Regions from separate parts of the Rahnella sp. ChDrAdgB13 genome, predicted to be linked through region 2. Evidence: predicted binding sites of a transcription regulator. Region 2 holds the regulator's gene; the other holds the start of a gene.

Region 1 (7,837 bases), on a different contig from region 2:
GCTTTGCAGCAGGGCGCTGGAAAGCGACGCCAGACGGTGTTCGCTCGACATATCCAGCCCCGCAGAGTTCACGCGTTTGTCGCCGTACAAATTGCGCGGCAACGCGATACGCGGATGCGGTAAACCGACCTGACCTTCGCTGGCGGCCAGCGCTTCGACGGCCAGAACCGGATCGGCAACCAGTTCGTCAATCGGCAAGGTGGCGTCAGCGATACGGTTAACGAAGGAGGTGTTCGCACCGTTCTCCAGCAGACGACGCACCAGATACGCCAGCAGCGTTTCATGCGTGCCGACCGGGGCATAAATGCGGCAAGGGCGGTTCAGTTTGCCCTCGCTGATTTTGCCGACAACCTGCTCGTACAGCGGTTCGCCCATGCCGTGCAGGCACTGGAATTCGTACTGACCGGGATAGTAGTTGTTACCGGCCAGCTGATAAATTGCCGCCACGGTGTGCGCGTTGTGTGTCGCAAACTGCGGATAAATGAGGTTGGGCACCGCCAGCAGTTTGCGGGCACAGGCCAGATAGGAAACGTCGGTGTAAACCTTGCGGGTGTAAACCGGATAATCTTCCAGCCCGTCCATCTGGGCGCGCTTAATCTCGCTGTCCCAGTACGCGCCTTTAACCAAACGGATCATCAGGCGGCGGCGGCTGCGCTGCGCCAGATTGGTCAGGTAATCGATGACCATCGGGCAGCGTTTTTGGTAAGCCTGAATAACGAAGCCGATGCCGTTCCAGCCCGCCAGTTCCGGCTCAAAGCAGAGTTTTTCCAGCAAATCGAGGGAGATTTCCAGACGGTCGGCTTCTTCGGCGTCAATATTGATGCCGATGTCATAACTGCGCGCCAGCAGCGTCAGCGAGAGCAGGCGCGGATAAAGCTCTTCCATCACGCGTTCGTACTGCGCACGGCTATAGCGCGGATGCAGGGCGGAAAGTTTGATTGAAATGCCCGGCCCTTCATAAATGCCACGACCGTTTGAGGCTTTACCAATCGCGTTAATCGCCTGCTGATATGACTGCAAATACGCCTGCGCGTCTTTTTCGGTCAGCGCCGCTTCACCCAGCATGTCGTAGGAGTAACGGAAACCTTTTTCTTCATGTTTACGCGCGTTAGCCAGCGCTTCCGCGATGGTTTCGCCGGTCACGAACTGTTCGCCCATCAGGCGCATCGCCATGTCCACGCCTTTGCGTATCAGCGGTTCGCCACTTTTGCCGATAATACGGTTCAGGGATTTCGACAGGCTGGCTTCATTGTGTGTCGCTACCAGTTTGCCGGTAAACAGCAAACCCCAGGTCGCGGCATTGACGAACAGCGACGGGCTGCGGCCCAGATGTGAATGCCAGTTGCCGTTGCTGATTTTGTCGCGGATTAACGCATCGCGCGTTGGCTTATCGGGAATACGCAACAATGCTTCGGCCAGACACATCAGTGCCACGCCTTCCTGCGAGGACAGGGAGAATTCCTGCAACAGGCTTTGCACCATACCGGCGCGGCCGTTTGCACTTTTCTGGTTACGCAGTTTGGTGGCGATCTCGGCGGCCAGTTTCAGGGCCGCGTCGTTGAGCGGAGCAGGCAGACGGGCCTGTTCGAGCAGCATGGAAACGGCTTCCGGCTCCGGGCGGCGATAGGCGGCGGTAATGGCTGAACGACTGACCGACTGCGGCAAAATCTGCTCGGCGAAATCAAGGAATGGCTGATGCATTTCCTGTACCGGCTGACCGGCGGGATCTTCCGCGTCGCCAGGCGCTGCGCCATTAAGCGCCGGGATCTCCGGCAGCGAATCGCCATTTTCCAGACGTTCCAGATAGGAAAAAATCGCCTGTTTAATCAGCCAGTGCGGCGTGCGGTCAATCTGCTGAGCCGCAATTTTTAGCCTGTCGCGTGTGCCTTCGTCCAGCTTCACACCCATCGTCGTCATACCCATACGCAACCACTCCCTATGAAAAGGTTCAGGTGAATTCATTATCTTTATGGCAAGCAATATCTTCTATGTTGCAACCTTGTGCAACCCTGTTAATGCACGAAGTATGCCTGATGTGATTTATTTGGCATTTTTAACATTGAATCAACGCAGGAAGGACGGGTTATTCGCGGTAACCGCCTTAATAACCTCAAAGTTATAGGTGCAACTGAGGGGAATGTAACGTGCAACCCGCTCTCATCATAAATGTGATGCGCCGTAAATTTTACGTATCCCAAATGTTAAAACATTTGAAATGTAGCGATCACTCAACCAGTATCGCGACCGACAGTTAATTTGAATAAAAACCACATTAAGTACGCTGAAAAAGAAAAAAAATGGAGAGTCATGCTGCATCCTTCGCGGGTTTCAGCCATCATCTCGCCCGGCATGGTTTTGGCCGCCTTTTGAAAAAGGTGTGTCAGGACAGACAGATGCCGACCTGCATTGCAAACACGTATCGCAAAAAATAAGAAAGTGGAGAAGGACATGACAATGAACACACCGATGCTGGTGACGTTTTGTGTTTATATTTTCGGGATGATTTTGATAGGGCTCATCGCGTATTTACGGACCAAAAACTTTGATGATTATATTCTGGGTGGCCGCAGCTTAGGCAGCGTGGTGACGGCACTTTCCGCCGGTGCTTCGGACATGAGCGGCTGGTTATTAATGGGTTTACCGGGCGCGATTTTTCTTTCCGGTATTTCCGAAAGCTGGATTGCCATCGGCCTCACGATTGGCGCGTATCTGAACTGGAAGCTGGTGGCGGGGCGCTTACGCGTTCACACCGAGGCCAACAATAATGCGCTGACGCTGCCGGATTACTTCACGCACCGCTTCGAAGATTCCAGCAAATTGCTGCGTATTATCTCGGCTGTCGTGATCCTGGTGTTCTTCACCATTTACTGTGCTTCCGGGATTGTTGCCGGTGCGCGTTTGTTTGAAAGTACTTTCGGGATGTCTTATCAGACCGCGCTGTGGGCGGGTGCCGCAGCGACCATCATTTATACCTTTATCGGCGGTTTTCTGGCAGTCAGCTGGACTGACACGGTGCAGGCCAGCCTGATGATTTTCGCGCTGATCCTGACGCCAGTGATCGTCATCCTCGCGGTCGGCGGCATTGACAGTTCGATGCTGGTGATTCAGGCGAAAAATCCGGAATACACCGACATGTTCAAGAATATGAATCTGGTGGCAATTGTGTCCCTGCTCGGCTGGGGACTGGGGTATTTCGGTCAGCCGCATATTCTGGCGCGTTTTATGGCCGCCGATTCGCATCATACTATCCGCAGCGCACGCCGTATCAGCATGACGTGGATGATTTTGTGTCTGGCGGGCACCATCGCCGTGGGCTTCTTCGGGATTGCGTATTTCAGCAATAACCCGGCAGTAGCGGGCAATGTGACGCAAAACGCTGAGCGGGTGTTCATCGAGCTGGCGAAAATCCTGTTCAACCCGTGGATTGCCGGGATCTTGCTGTCGGCTATTCTGGCGGCGGTGATGAGCACCCTGAGCTGCCAGTTGCTGGTGTGTTCAAGTGCTATTACCGAAGATTTGTACAAGGCGTTCCTGCGCAAAGGCGCAAGCCAGCGTGAGCTGGTGTGGATTGGTCGCGCGATGGTGCTGGTTGTCGCGCTGGTGGCAATTGCGCTGGCCGCCAACCCTGAAAACCGCGTGCTCGGTTTAGTCAGCTACGCCTGGGCAGGTTTTGGCGCGGCATTCGGGCCGGTGATCCTGATTTCCGTGATGTGGAAACGCATGACCCGCAACGGCGCGCTGGCCGGAATGGTCACCGGCGCCGCGACGGTGATTCTGTGGAAAAGTTACGGCTGGGTTGAACTGTACGAAATCATTCCTGGGTTTATTTTTGCTTCGATCGCCATCTGGGTGGTCAGCCTGATGGGGCGTAAACCTTCCGTGGCAGTCGAAGAGCGCTTCAACGCTGCCGAAGCGGAATACAACACTCTCTGATTTTCCCCGCGTTATCGTGATAAACCGGGATCGTCCTGATCCCGGTTTTCTGTTTTTTCGTGCGCATTTCCCCGACAGGTTTCAAAAAAGAGCCCGTCACCTCTTGTATTTCTTTTGGCAAGAATGATAATCACTATCGTTTCTTTTTACTTTTCTTTACAGAGACCTTACAGTTTTTGCCGATCAACGGGGTCAGGAGTTTTCGCTATGTTCGTTCCGTTTCTCATTATGTTTCGCGAAGGGCTGGAGGCGGCGCTGATTGTCAGCCTGATCGCCAGTTACCTTAAACGGACGCAGCGCGGGCAGTGGCTCGGTGTGGTCTGGATTGGCGTGTTCATTGCTGCAGCACTGTGTCTGGCGCTGGGGCTGTTCATCAACGCCACCACCGGCGAGTTTCCGCAAAAGCAGCAGGAGTTGTTTGAAGGCATTGTGGCCGTCATTGCGGTGTGCATTCTGACCTACATGGTGTTCTGGATGCGTAAGGTGTCGCGTTCCATCAAAGTGCATCTGGAAGGCGCGATTGATAACGCGCTCAATTCCGGTCGCGGTCAGGGCTGGGCGCTGGTAGCGATGGTGTTTTTCGCGGTCGCGCGTGAAGGGCTGGAATCGGTATTTTTCCTGCTGGCGGCGTTCCAGCAGGATGTCGGCATTGAAGCACCCATCGGTGCGTTACTCGGTCTGGGCGCGGCCATCGTGCTGGGTTTCCTGATTTACTACGGCGGCGTGAAGCTGCATCTGGCGAAGTTCTTCAAGTGGACCAGCCTGTTTATTTTGTTCGTCGCGGCAGGTCTGGCGGCCGGCGCTATCCGCGCTTTCCACGAAGCCGGTTTGTGGAACAGCATGCAGGATATCGCGTTTGATTTCAGCGGCACGCTGTCCACGCATTCCCTGTTCGGTACCTTGCTGGAAGGGATGTTTGGTTATCAGGAAGCGCCGACCGTCAGTGAAGTCGCGGTGTATTTCCTGTACCTGATCCCGGCGCTGTTCCTGTTCTTTATGCCTCAGGGAAAATCAGCCGTCACGGCTCCGGCCGGACAAAAAACACAACGCTGATTTTTAACAATATTGTTGTTCATACATTCTCTATTCACACAGTTTGTCACGGAGTGGTACATGTCATATTCATCCCCGCTGTTTCGCCGTAAAGCTTTACAGGTCGCGCTGCTGTCACTGCCCGCTTTTGCGCTGAGCGCTAATGTGCTGGCGGCTGATGTCCGTCAGGTCAAAATTGCTGTAAACGACAAACAATGTGAACCGATGGCGCTGACCGTGCCGGCCGGTAAAACGCAGTTTGTTATCCATAACAACAGCCAGAAAAACCTGGAATGGGAAATTCTGAAAGGCGTGATGGTGGTGGAAGAGCGTGAAAACGTGGCGCCGGGCTTCACGCAGAAAATGACCGCCAATCTGGAGCCGGGCGAATACGACATGACCTGCGGCTTGCTGAGCAATCCGAAAGGCAAACTGACCGTCACGGCGGAAGGCGCGGCGACCTCCGCAAAACCTGACGCCATGGCGCTGGTTGGCCCGATTGCGGAATACAAAGTGTATGTGACGCAACAGGTTGCTGAACTGGTTTCCCACACCAAAGCGTTCACGGATGCGATTAAGAAGGGCGATCTGGCGAAAGCGCAGGCGCTGTACGCCTCTACCCGCGTTTATTACGAACGTATCGAACCGATCGCCGAGCTGTTCTCAGACCTCGACGGCAGCATCGATGCCCGTGAAGATGACTTCGAAAAGAAAGCCGAAGACCCGAATTTCACCGGTTTCCACCGTCTGGAGAAAATCCTGTTCGCCGATAAAACCACTAAAGGCGCTGAGCCTTTTGCTGACAAGCTGTATACCGACACCGTTGATTTGCAAAAACGTATCACCGACCTGACTTTCCCGCCGAACAAAGTGGTCGGCGGTGCAGCAGGCCTTATCGAAGAAGTGGCATCGAGCAAAATCAGCGGTGAAGAAGACCGTTACAGCCGCACAGACCTGTGGGATTTCCGTGCAAATCTCGACGGCGCGCAGAAAATCGTGAACCTGCTGCGTCCGCTGCTGGAAAAAGCCGACAAGCCGCTGCTGGATAAAATCGACGCGAACTTTAAAACCGTGGATACCCTGCTGGACAAATACAAAACCAAAGACGGTTACGAGAACTACGAGAAACTCTCCGACGCTGACCGTAATGCGATGAAAGGGCCGATCACGACGCTGGCAGAAGATTTAGCCAAGCTGCGCGGTGTTTTAGGTTTAGATTGATACTCCTCCCCCTGCGAAGGGAGAGGCTGGGAGGGGGTTTAGCAGACCATACAATGGCTGATGCACACTTCAACTTTTTGATTTTGCTTTAATACCCCACCCCAACCCTCCCCTTCGCAGGGGAGGGAGCTTTTAAATTCCTGAGGCATAGCAATGAGCAATAAAAACGATAATAAGTCCGTACAACAGGACGCGACTTCTTCTTCACGCCGCCGTTTACTCAAAGGCGTGGGATTGTTAGGCGGGGCATTTGCCCTCGGCGGCGCGGCCGGTGCGCAGGCAGAAAAAACACCGGGTGCCAAAAAAGAGTACACACCGGGAACCGTTTCTCCCGATGAACGCTGGGGCAAGCAGCCTTATTACGGCGAACATCAGGCAGGGATTTTAACGCCGCAGCAGGCGTCAATGATGCTGGTGGCGTTTGATGTTCTCGCGACCACCAAAGCCGATCTCGAGCGTCTATTCCGTCTGCTCGATACCCGTTTTGTCTTTCTGACTACCGGCGGCACGGCGCCATCGGTAGATCCGAAATTCCCGCCGATGGATTCGGGCGTAATGGGCGCGGAAATCTACCCGGACAATTTGACCATGACGCTTTCCGTGGGCGATTCGCTGTTTGACGAACGCTTCGGGCTGGCCGCTCACAAACCGCTTAAATTGCAGCGCATGGCGCGTTTTCCGAATGATTCCCTTGATGCCAAACTCTGCCACGGCGATTTGCTGTTGCAGATTTGCGCCAATAACAGCGACACCGTGGTTCACGCGCTGCGCGACATCATCAAGTACACGCCGGATTTGCTCAGCGTGCGCTGGCGTCGTGACGGATTTATTTCTTCCCACGCCGCGCGCAGCCAGGGCAAAGAAACGCCGGTTAACCTGCTGGGCTTTAAGGACGGCACGGCGAACCCGGATGCCAAAGATAAACCGCTGATGGACAAAGCCATCTGGGTAACTGCCGATCAGGGCGAACCGGGCTGGACGACCGGCGGCAGTTATCAGGCGGCGCGTCTGATCCCGTTCCACGTTGAGTTTTGGGATCGCACGCCACTTCAGGAACAGCAGACGATTTTTGGTCGCCACAAAGCGACCGGTGCGCCGCTGGGCATGGAAAAAGAGCATGATGTGCCGGATTACAGCAAAGATCCGGAAGGGAAGGTGATCCCGCTGGATGCGCATATTCGTCTGGCCAATCCGCGCACCAAAGAAACCGACGACAACCTGATGCTGCGTCGCGGCTACAGCTATTCGCTGGGCGTCACCAATTCCGGGCAACTGGAAATGGGGCTGCTGTTTGTCTGCTATCAGCACGATCTTGAGAAAGGTTTCCTGACGGTACAAAAACGCCTGAACGGTGAACCGCTTGAGGAATATATCCGGCCGGTCGGCGGCGGTTTCTTCTTTACGCTGCCGGGCATCCCGGATGAAAATCACTATCTGGGGCAAACCCTGATCGAAGCCTGATTTGTTTTCCTCCTCCGTTCCCCGCGGAGGAGGAATATTACCGGTCATCTTTTTTACCGTTCGTTACCGAATTCACGCCCTGTTAATACACCCGCGCACTCCTGAAAACGTCAGTAATGTCATGATGATAAATCGTTAACGGCTTTATCACGATGCCTGCCCTGAGACTGCTATGACCATCAGCCATTCC
Region 2 (7,837 bases):
TGGAACGGTATCGTTCGCCAGCTGATTATAGGCATCGAAATTTTTGCCGATGGCCGCTGAATATAACGGCGTAACGCCTTGCGCGACCAGACTTTCCCAACTGGAGACCAGTTCCTGAACTGACGCTTCATCTAATCCCGGATGCGGAGCCGTTTTGAAACTCGCCAGCGCCTGTGACAGACCATCGAGTGACTGTTTTGCCGTATCAAAAATTTCCTGCCCTTTTGACGGATCCGCCTGGAGCTGCCCCACGGCACGACTTAAGCGTGTCACGGTACGAAAGTACTGATCATTTCCTTTATTGATCAGTGCCATATTGTTGACCAGTTCGGTACTGTTTTGGGTGTTCTGAGTCAGCGTATTCAGGGAGGTGACGGTGTAAATAGACACACTCGCCCACATGACGCAAAAAATGCCCAGAATCGTTAATAATGCGGCCCTGATGGTAATATTTTTTAAAAACTGCACGATATGCCTCTCTCGAAACAGGACTGTTTCTGGTCTGAGGATTGACGGGGATGCGGAGAATCAAGACAGGTAGCCAGCAGGCGTTTGCCCCCGGACATGTTTTGAACACCTCTCCGGGCATCGATTTCTTTATTATGTTGAGATTCCTCTCGCATCATCTATCGGCGTTCAACGGGCAAACTTAAGGAGTGGCGGGAATTATTTCTTAATTTTGCTTTTGCCCTCAATAAGTTTGAGGTTATTAAAAGCACACGAAGGCGATAACACTTAAAAAGATTGCCCGATAAACTTATTCACCAGTTAAGAAGGCGAGCTGAAACATATTCTCCGCCGCGCGAGTTTGCTATCATCTGCGTTATTATTGCCTGCAATGCAGAGCACTTCATTAAGAACAAGAGGTTAGGTAATCTTATGGCCGTAGTAGGTATCTTCTTTGGATCCGATACAGGTAACACCGAAAACATCGCGAAAATGATCCAGAAGCAATTGGGTAAAGATGTTGCAGAGGTGCATGACATTGCGAAGAGCAGCAAAGAGGATCTGGAAAAATTCGATATTTTGCTGATCGGTATTCCAACCTGGTATTACGGTGAAGCGCAGTGTGACTGGGACGACTTTTTCCCGACGCTGGAAGAGATAGATTTCGAAGGTAAGCTGGTTGCGCTGTTTGGCTGCGGCGACCAGGAAGACTATGCCGAATACTTCTGTGATGCGCTCGGTACCGTGCGTGACATCATCGAGCCTCGCGGCGCGGTGATCGTAGGTCACTGGCCAACTGAAGGCTATCACTTCGAAGCTTCAAAAGGTCTGGCTGATGATAAGCACTTCATCGGGCTGGCAATTGACGAAGATCGTCAGCCGGAACTGACCAACGAACGTGTTGATGCATGGGTCAAACAGATCACAGAAGAACTGAGCCTTTCAGAAATTATTGGCTAAAAACCCTGTTGGCCCTGAGGATTTATTCTACAATTGAAGGGCCAAACTATTACTGAAATTAACAATTTAACCGCTACAAAATTGTAACTTTCGGTGGTATCAAGGTACACTGAGTTCATCTGTTTTTTCTATCGATCAAGTCGTTGCATTATTGAATGTGACAGGCATTTTGTGATCTTTATTAACAGGCTACGTTTTTGAGAATCGGCACACTTCCCTTAAACGAAGAATCCTTAAACGACAAATTTTTGTGCCGCCGATGCCACAGGCTGCATGCCTCAACTTGATTAGCACATAGTAACAGGACTGAATCCGCATGACTGACAACAACACCGCACTGAAGAAAGCCGGCTTAAAAGTCACGCTTCCGCGCCTCAAAATCCTGGAAGTGCTGCAAGCGCCGGAAGGTCATCACGTTAGTGCGGAAGATCTTTATAAGCAACTGATTGATATGGGCGAAGAAATTGGTCTGGCCACGGTTTACCGTGTTCTTAACCAGTTTGATGATGCCGGTATCGTCACCCGTCATAACTTCGAAGGCGGCAAGTCTGTTTTCGAACTGACTCAGCAACATCATCATGATCACCTGATCTGCCTTGATTGCGGCCGCGTTATTGAATTCCGCGACGAATACATTGAAGGCCGTCAGCGTGAGATTGCGAAGAAACACGGTATTAAACTGACCAACCACAGTCTGTATCTGTACGGACACTGTGAAGCGGGCGATTGCCGCGAAGATGAATCTTTGCACAATGACAAACCTGCGCAGTAATCTGCACGGTCAGTCCGAATAAATTAACCGCTGAAAGGCGGTTTTTTTATGTCTGTGTTCCAGGATGAGAGTTAAAACGCAAAACCCCGGCAAGCCGGGGTTTTGCGTTCTATGATGATGCTTGTTTCAGATCCCTGCTTTTAGTTAACCGGATTAGGTGCGTTATTGGCTTTGATTTCCTGCCAGATCTTGCCGCAATCCGCCGCATACGCCTGTCCGTCACCGGTCTTACGCGCCGTCAGACAGCGCTGATAATCCACCACGCGAACCGTTTCCTGTTCCGCAAATTTCTGGTGGGCTTTTTCCTGTTTGAGCTTGTTCAGCAATACCTGACAGGAGGCCAGTTTGTCCGGATTGCCTTCTGCCGAATTAATACACGCGCTGTATGCCTCACGCGTTTGAGAAATCTGAGCCTGATCCGCGGTTGGCGCACAACCTGCCAGCACAACGGAGGAAACCACAATCATCAGTAATTTTTTCATCGACATAGCGGCCTCAGAAAATAGTGAATGGAGCGATAACGATGAATTTCACGTCTTTTTCATCCTGGAAAATGTTGCCGTACCCGCCGCCCCAGCTCGGGATATCCGAGTGGTTGTCGTACTGGGTGTAATGCAGTTTGAACAGCGTACCTTTCGCGCGCCCTTCCTGAATGGTGTACAGCGCATCAAGGCTCCAGGCACTTTCTTTCAGGCGCTGGCTCTGATCATAGATGGGATTGGTACTCGGTTTGGCATCCCACGCGTAAACATAAGAACCGCCCACTGCGAAGCCCGGCAGATCCCATTTCGCCAGATCGTAAAGTACACCTGCGTACACCGCTTTTTCGCCGTTAGCGTTGAAGTCAGAACGGTTGTCCCACCACACATCAAGACGTCCGTTAGAAGAAGAATACGTCGGGGTCATGCGTTGTAAAAAATAACCCTGATTCCCCTCAGCTTTGACCATCGTCCCTTCCAGACGCCAGTTGAACTGGCCGGTGGTGTAACCGAAAGTCAGTGCCTGCAACCAGGCCAGACCGTCATACAGGCTGTTCGGATCGTTCTGGTTGCTGATACGATCTTCCGCACCGTAGAACTGGTAGCTGGTGGTGAGCGGATTGCCCATCAGATCAATTTTGTACGACGCTTTGGCGAAGTACTGGTCGACGTAACTTTCTGCCTGACCGAATGCCGCTTCCAGTACGAGATCATTTTTGAAGTCGTATTTCGCACCCAGCGAGTGGATATAGGAAACACCGGTTTTCTTGTCGTTCTGGCGGAAATCATCCATCTCCAGATGCCACGGCGATTTGTATTCATCCGCCCACATGTAGGAGAAACTCAGTTCGCCCGGATCGCCAAAATCATGTTTATACCCGGCTTCAGCACCGCGATAGGTACCCGGCATAAAGCTCCAGTGCGGGGCGATCAGCGTTTGTCCGGTGGGCTGAATGTAACCAGCATGGCCCCAGAATCCGCCGTATTTGAATTTACCGGCCGCTTTGTAGAGGCTGACGCCGCCTTTATCGCCGGAATAGTCTTCGTCATACGCATGGTTTTTGGAGGAGAACGCGATTTCGTTCGGGTGGCCGCTGTCGCTGGCTTCGGCTAATTCGATCGCGGTAAATGCGGCGACGTCGATACCGAACATGTCCCAGGCATAGCCGGAAGAGAAATCAAGGTTCAGGTTGGCGGTCGCGTGCGAAAGGTTGGTGGCGTATTTATCGTAATCGGGGTTATTCACCGTGACTTTTGTGCCGTCAGGGCGGGTTTCTTCTTTGGTTTTGTTCAAATCTTTGCGGTCGCGTTCGCGCTGCCAGTAATACACACCGCCGGTCAGCGTCGAATCATCAATAAAGCCAGCCGCTCTGGCCTCTTCAGGGAACATCATTCCGCCGCCCAACAAAGTGCCAGCCAGCGTGTACATCACAGGTTTCAGGTAAGCCGATCCCCTGCCCCTGTTAAGGTGCTTGTGCATAGAAATTCCTCATTTTGACTAAAAAAAACGTGCAAAACCCAAACGGGTATTAAAAGCGGTCGCCAGAGGCGTAACCGTATAAAGCAGGATTAAGAGTATTTTTCGCGACGCGAATTATCAATGGGTAATTAAACCCTGATGGCTGAAGTATGACAAAGTGCACATAAAGATGAAAAAGTGTAACAAACGAGGAATGCGAAGGTTTAAATCAGTGGACTCTGACAATCGATAACTAAAACAGATAATTAAGTAAAAATCGTATTGACTTAAACGTTTCAGCACTCTGATATTCGGAAAGGAAAGTCCTAAAAAGCAAACATGAAAAATGCATTAATTCGCGCTGAAAAAGAAAATTCCGTGAATTTCTGACGTAAAAAAACGCAGCCGGAGCTGCGTTTAACAATCGTTCATCGGTGACTTACGCGACGGGTTTTGATTCCCAGGTATCACGCAGGCCAACGGTACGGTTGAAGACCAGATTTTCAGCGCTGGAATAGTGGCTGTCAGCACAGAAGTAACCTTCACGTTCAAACTGCAGGCTGATTTCAGCCTGTGCAGCCACCAGAGAAGGCTCAACGAAACCGTGCGCGATCACCAGGGATTCCGGGTTGATCGTGGTCAGGAAATCTTCTGCCTGGCCAGGATTCGCGACGCTGAACAGACGGTCATACAGACGGAATTCCGCCGGTTTGCCTTCAGACGCAGAAACCCAGTGGATCACGCCTTTCACCTTGCGGCCATCGGCCGGATCTTTGCTCAGCGTTTCGATATCGTAAGAACAGAAGATCGTCGTCACATTGCCTTCGGCATCTTTTTCAATGCGTTCCGCTTTGATGACATACGCATTGCGCAGACGAACTTCTTTGCCCAGCACCAGACGTTTGTATTGCTTGTTCGCTTCTTCGCGGAAATCAGCCTGATCGATATAAATCTCACGGGTGAACGGCACTTCGCGCGTCCCCATCTCCGGTTTGCTCGGATGATTAGGCATTTTCACCATTTGCACATCTTCACCGGTAAAGTTCTCAATGATCACTTTAACCGGATTGATCACAGCCATGGCGCGCGGCGCATTTTCGTTCAGATCGTCACGGATACAAGATTCCAGCGCCATCATTTCGACATTGTTATCTTGCTTGGTCACGCCGATACGACGACAGAATTCACGGATAGACGCAGCAGTGTAACCACGGCGACGCAGACCGGAAACGGTCGGCATACGCGGGTCATCCCAGCCTTCGACGATCTTATCCGTCACCAGCAGGTTCAGCTTACGCTTGGACATGATGGAATATTCGAGATTCAGACGGGAGAACTCGTACTGACGCGGGTGGCAAGGGATGGTGATGTTATCGAGAACCCAGTCATACAGACGACGGTTGTCCTGGAATTCCAGCGTACACAACGAATGGGTGATCCCTTCCAGCGCATCGGAAATGCAGTGGGTGAAATCATACATCGGGTAGATGCACCATTTTTTGCCAGTCTGATGGTGTTCCGCAAACTTAATACGGTAGATAACCGGATCGCGCATCACGAAGAATGGCGAAGCCATATCGATTTTTGCACGCAGACACGCCGCGCCTTCAGCGAATTCACCGTTGCGCATTTTTTCGAACAGCGCGATGTTTTCTTCTACGCTGCGATCGCGGTACGGGCTGTTTTTGCCCGGAGACGTCAGTGAGCCACGGTATTCGCGGATTTCATCCGGAGACAATTCGTCAACGTAAGCCAGACCTTTGTTGATCAGCTCCAGCGCGTAGCCGTGCAGTTGATCGAAGTAGTCGGAAGAATAGTGAATATCACCGCTCCAGTCGAAACCTAACCACTGGACGTCGTGTTTGATCGACTCAACGAATTCGATGTCTTCTTTTGCCGGGTTGGTATCGTCAAAACGCAGGTTGCACTGCCCCTGATAGTCTTGCGCAATACCGAAGTTCAGGCAGATAGACTTCGCATGGCCGATATGCAGATAACCATTAGGCTCGGGCGGGAAACGGGTATGAACAGTATTGTGTTTCCCGGTCGCCAGATCTTCATCAATAATCTGACGGATAAAATTTGTTGGGCGGGCTTCAGCCTCACTCATTGTGCAATTCCTCTACGCAACATTGACTCTACAGATAACCTGTTATGTTCCAACAAGCCACGTCGGGAAACAACCGTTACTTGCATAAAATCGTGGTTATCTGCATACCGCGTGTCCGTAAACAATAAAAAGCGGGAAGAGATTGCTCTCTTCCCGCTAAGACTTAACTCAACTGAATCAGCGTCAGGAAATTATTTACCCTGAATCTCAAACAGTTTGGTCTGACCGGCTACGACTGAACCGCTGGCCAGTGAAATCACACCGGTGTAATCATCGATGTTGCTGACCACAACCGGGCTAATCATTGAGCGCGCGTTAGCGTTCAGGTAAGCCAGATCCAGTTCCAGTACAGGCTGACCGGCAGTGACCGTTGCGCCTTCTTCAACCAGGCGGGTAAAGCCCTGGCCGTTGAGTGCAACGGTGTCGATGCCCATGTGCACCACGATTTCAGCGCCGGAAGTGGTTTCCAGGCAGAACGCATGGTTGGTGTTGAAGATTTTCACCACGGTACCCGCAGCCGGAGCGACGACTGTTTTATCCGTCGGACGAATCGCGACACCATCGCCTACCGCTTTGCTGGCGAAGGCTTCGTCTGGCACCTGATCCAGCGCCACGATGTCACCGGTAACCGGAGCCACCAGCGTTTCAACGACCGCTTTAACGCTGTTTGGTACAGCCTGCGGAGACGCTTTCACAACCACGGGGGCTGCTGCGCTGCCTGCCGCAACCGGACCACGCGCCATCACTTTCTTCATTGCATCAGCCAGAGATTCCGCTTTTGCACCGACGATAACCTGAATGCTTTGTTTGTTCAGACGAACAATACCGGACGCCCCCAGACGTTTGCAGGCTGCATCATCAACAGTACCAGCATCTTTCACGTTCAGACGCAGGCGGGTAATACAGGCATCAATACCTTTGAAGTTATCAGAACCGCCCAGTGCGCTGATGTAGCTCACGGCCAGCTGGTTCAGACCTTCTTCAGTATTGCTGTTCGCTTCCGGTTCACCGATATGGTCGGCGTCGTCTTCACGGCCCGGCGTTTTCAGGTTGAACATGCGGATAATTACGCTGAACAGTACGAAGTAGATGACGAAGAACACAACGCCCATCACCAGCAACATCCAGACGTTTTTACTTGCCGCCGGCAGGTTGTACATCAACGCGTAGTCAATCGCCCCCGCAGAGAAGGAGAAGCCAGCATGAATACCCAGCGCAGTTGCAACGTACAGGCTGATCCCGGTCAGGATGGCGTGGACTAAATACAGCAGCGGAGCAAGGAACATGAACAGGAATTCTAACGGCTCGGTCACACCGGTCAGGAATGCAGTCACCGCAACGGAGACCAGCATACCGCCCACCAGTGGACGACGTTCTTTCGGTGCGGCGAAGTACATTGCGCATGCTGCGCCTGGCAGACCAAACATCATAATTGGGAAGAAGCCGGACATGAACATCCCTGCGGTGCCGTCACCCGCGTAGAAGCGGTTGATGTCGCCGTGGAATACTGTGCCTGCTGCGTTAGTGAAGTCACCAATCTGGAACCATGCGATGGTGTTCAGAACCTGATGCAGACCGGTTGGGATCAGCAGACGGTTTACGAAACCGAA

The links. Region 2 encodes Fur, which represses iron uptake genes when iron is present. Its sites were predicted from a motif close to ATAATAATGAGAACNACTATCAA; they were not measured.
Region 1: the regulator Fur is predicted to act here: its motif matches at 4,051-4,073, upstream of efeU (iron uptake transporter permease EfeU).

Annotation. Positions count from the first base shown of each region.
Region 1 covers NZ_JAEMGT010000104.1:2,355-10,191, forward strand. Annotated here, with positions in the region: gene putA (trifunctional transcriptional regulator/proline dehydrogenase/L-glutamate gamma-semialdehyde dehydrogenase) at 1-1,923, opposite strand, end outside; gene putP (sodium/proline symporter PutP) at 2,449-3,933, shown strand; gene efeU (iron uptake transporter permease EfeU) at 4,141-4,986, shown strand; gene efeO (iron uptake system protein EfeO) at 5,047-6,186, shown strand; gene efeB (iron uptake transporter deferrochelatase/peroxidase subunit) at 6,340-7,647, shown strand.
Region 2 covers NZ_JAEMGT010000081.1:7,277-15,113, reverse strand. Annotated here, with positions in the region: gene J8X26_RS19510 (methyl-accepting chemotaxis protein) at 1-468, opposite strand, end outside; gene fldA (flavodoxin FldA) at 880-1,407, shown strand; gene fur (ferric iron uptake transcriptional regulator) at 1,724-2,179, shown strand; gene chiQ (ChiQ/YbfN family lipoprotein) at 2,320-2,661, opposite strand; gene J8X26_RS19490 (OprD family outer membrane porin) at 2,675-4,087, opposite strand; gene glnS (glutamine--tRNA ligase) at 4,557-6,227, opposite strand; gene nagE (PTS N-acetyl glucosamine transporter subunit IIABC) at 6,419-7,837, opposite strand, start outside.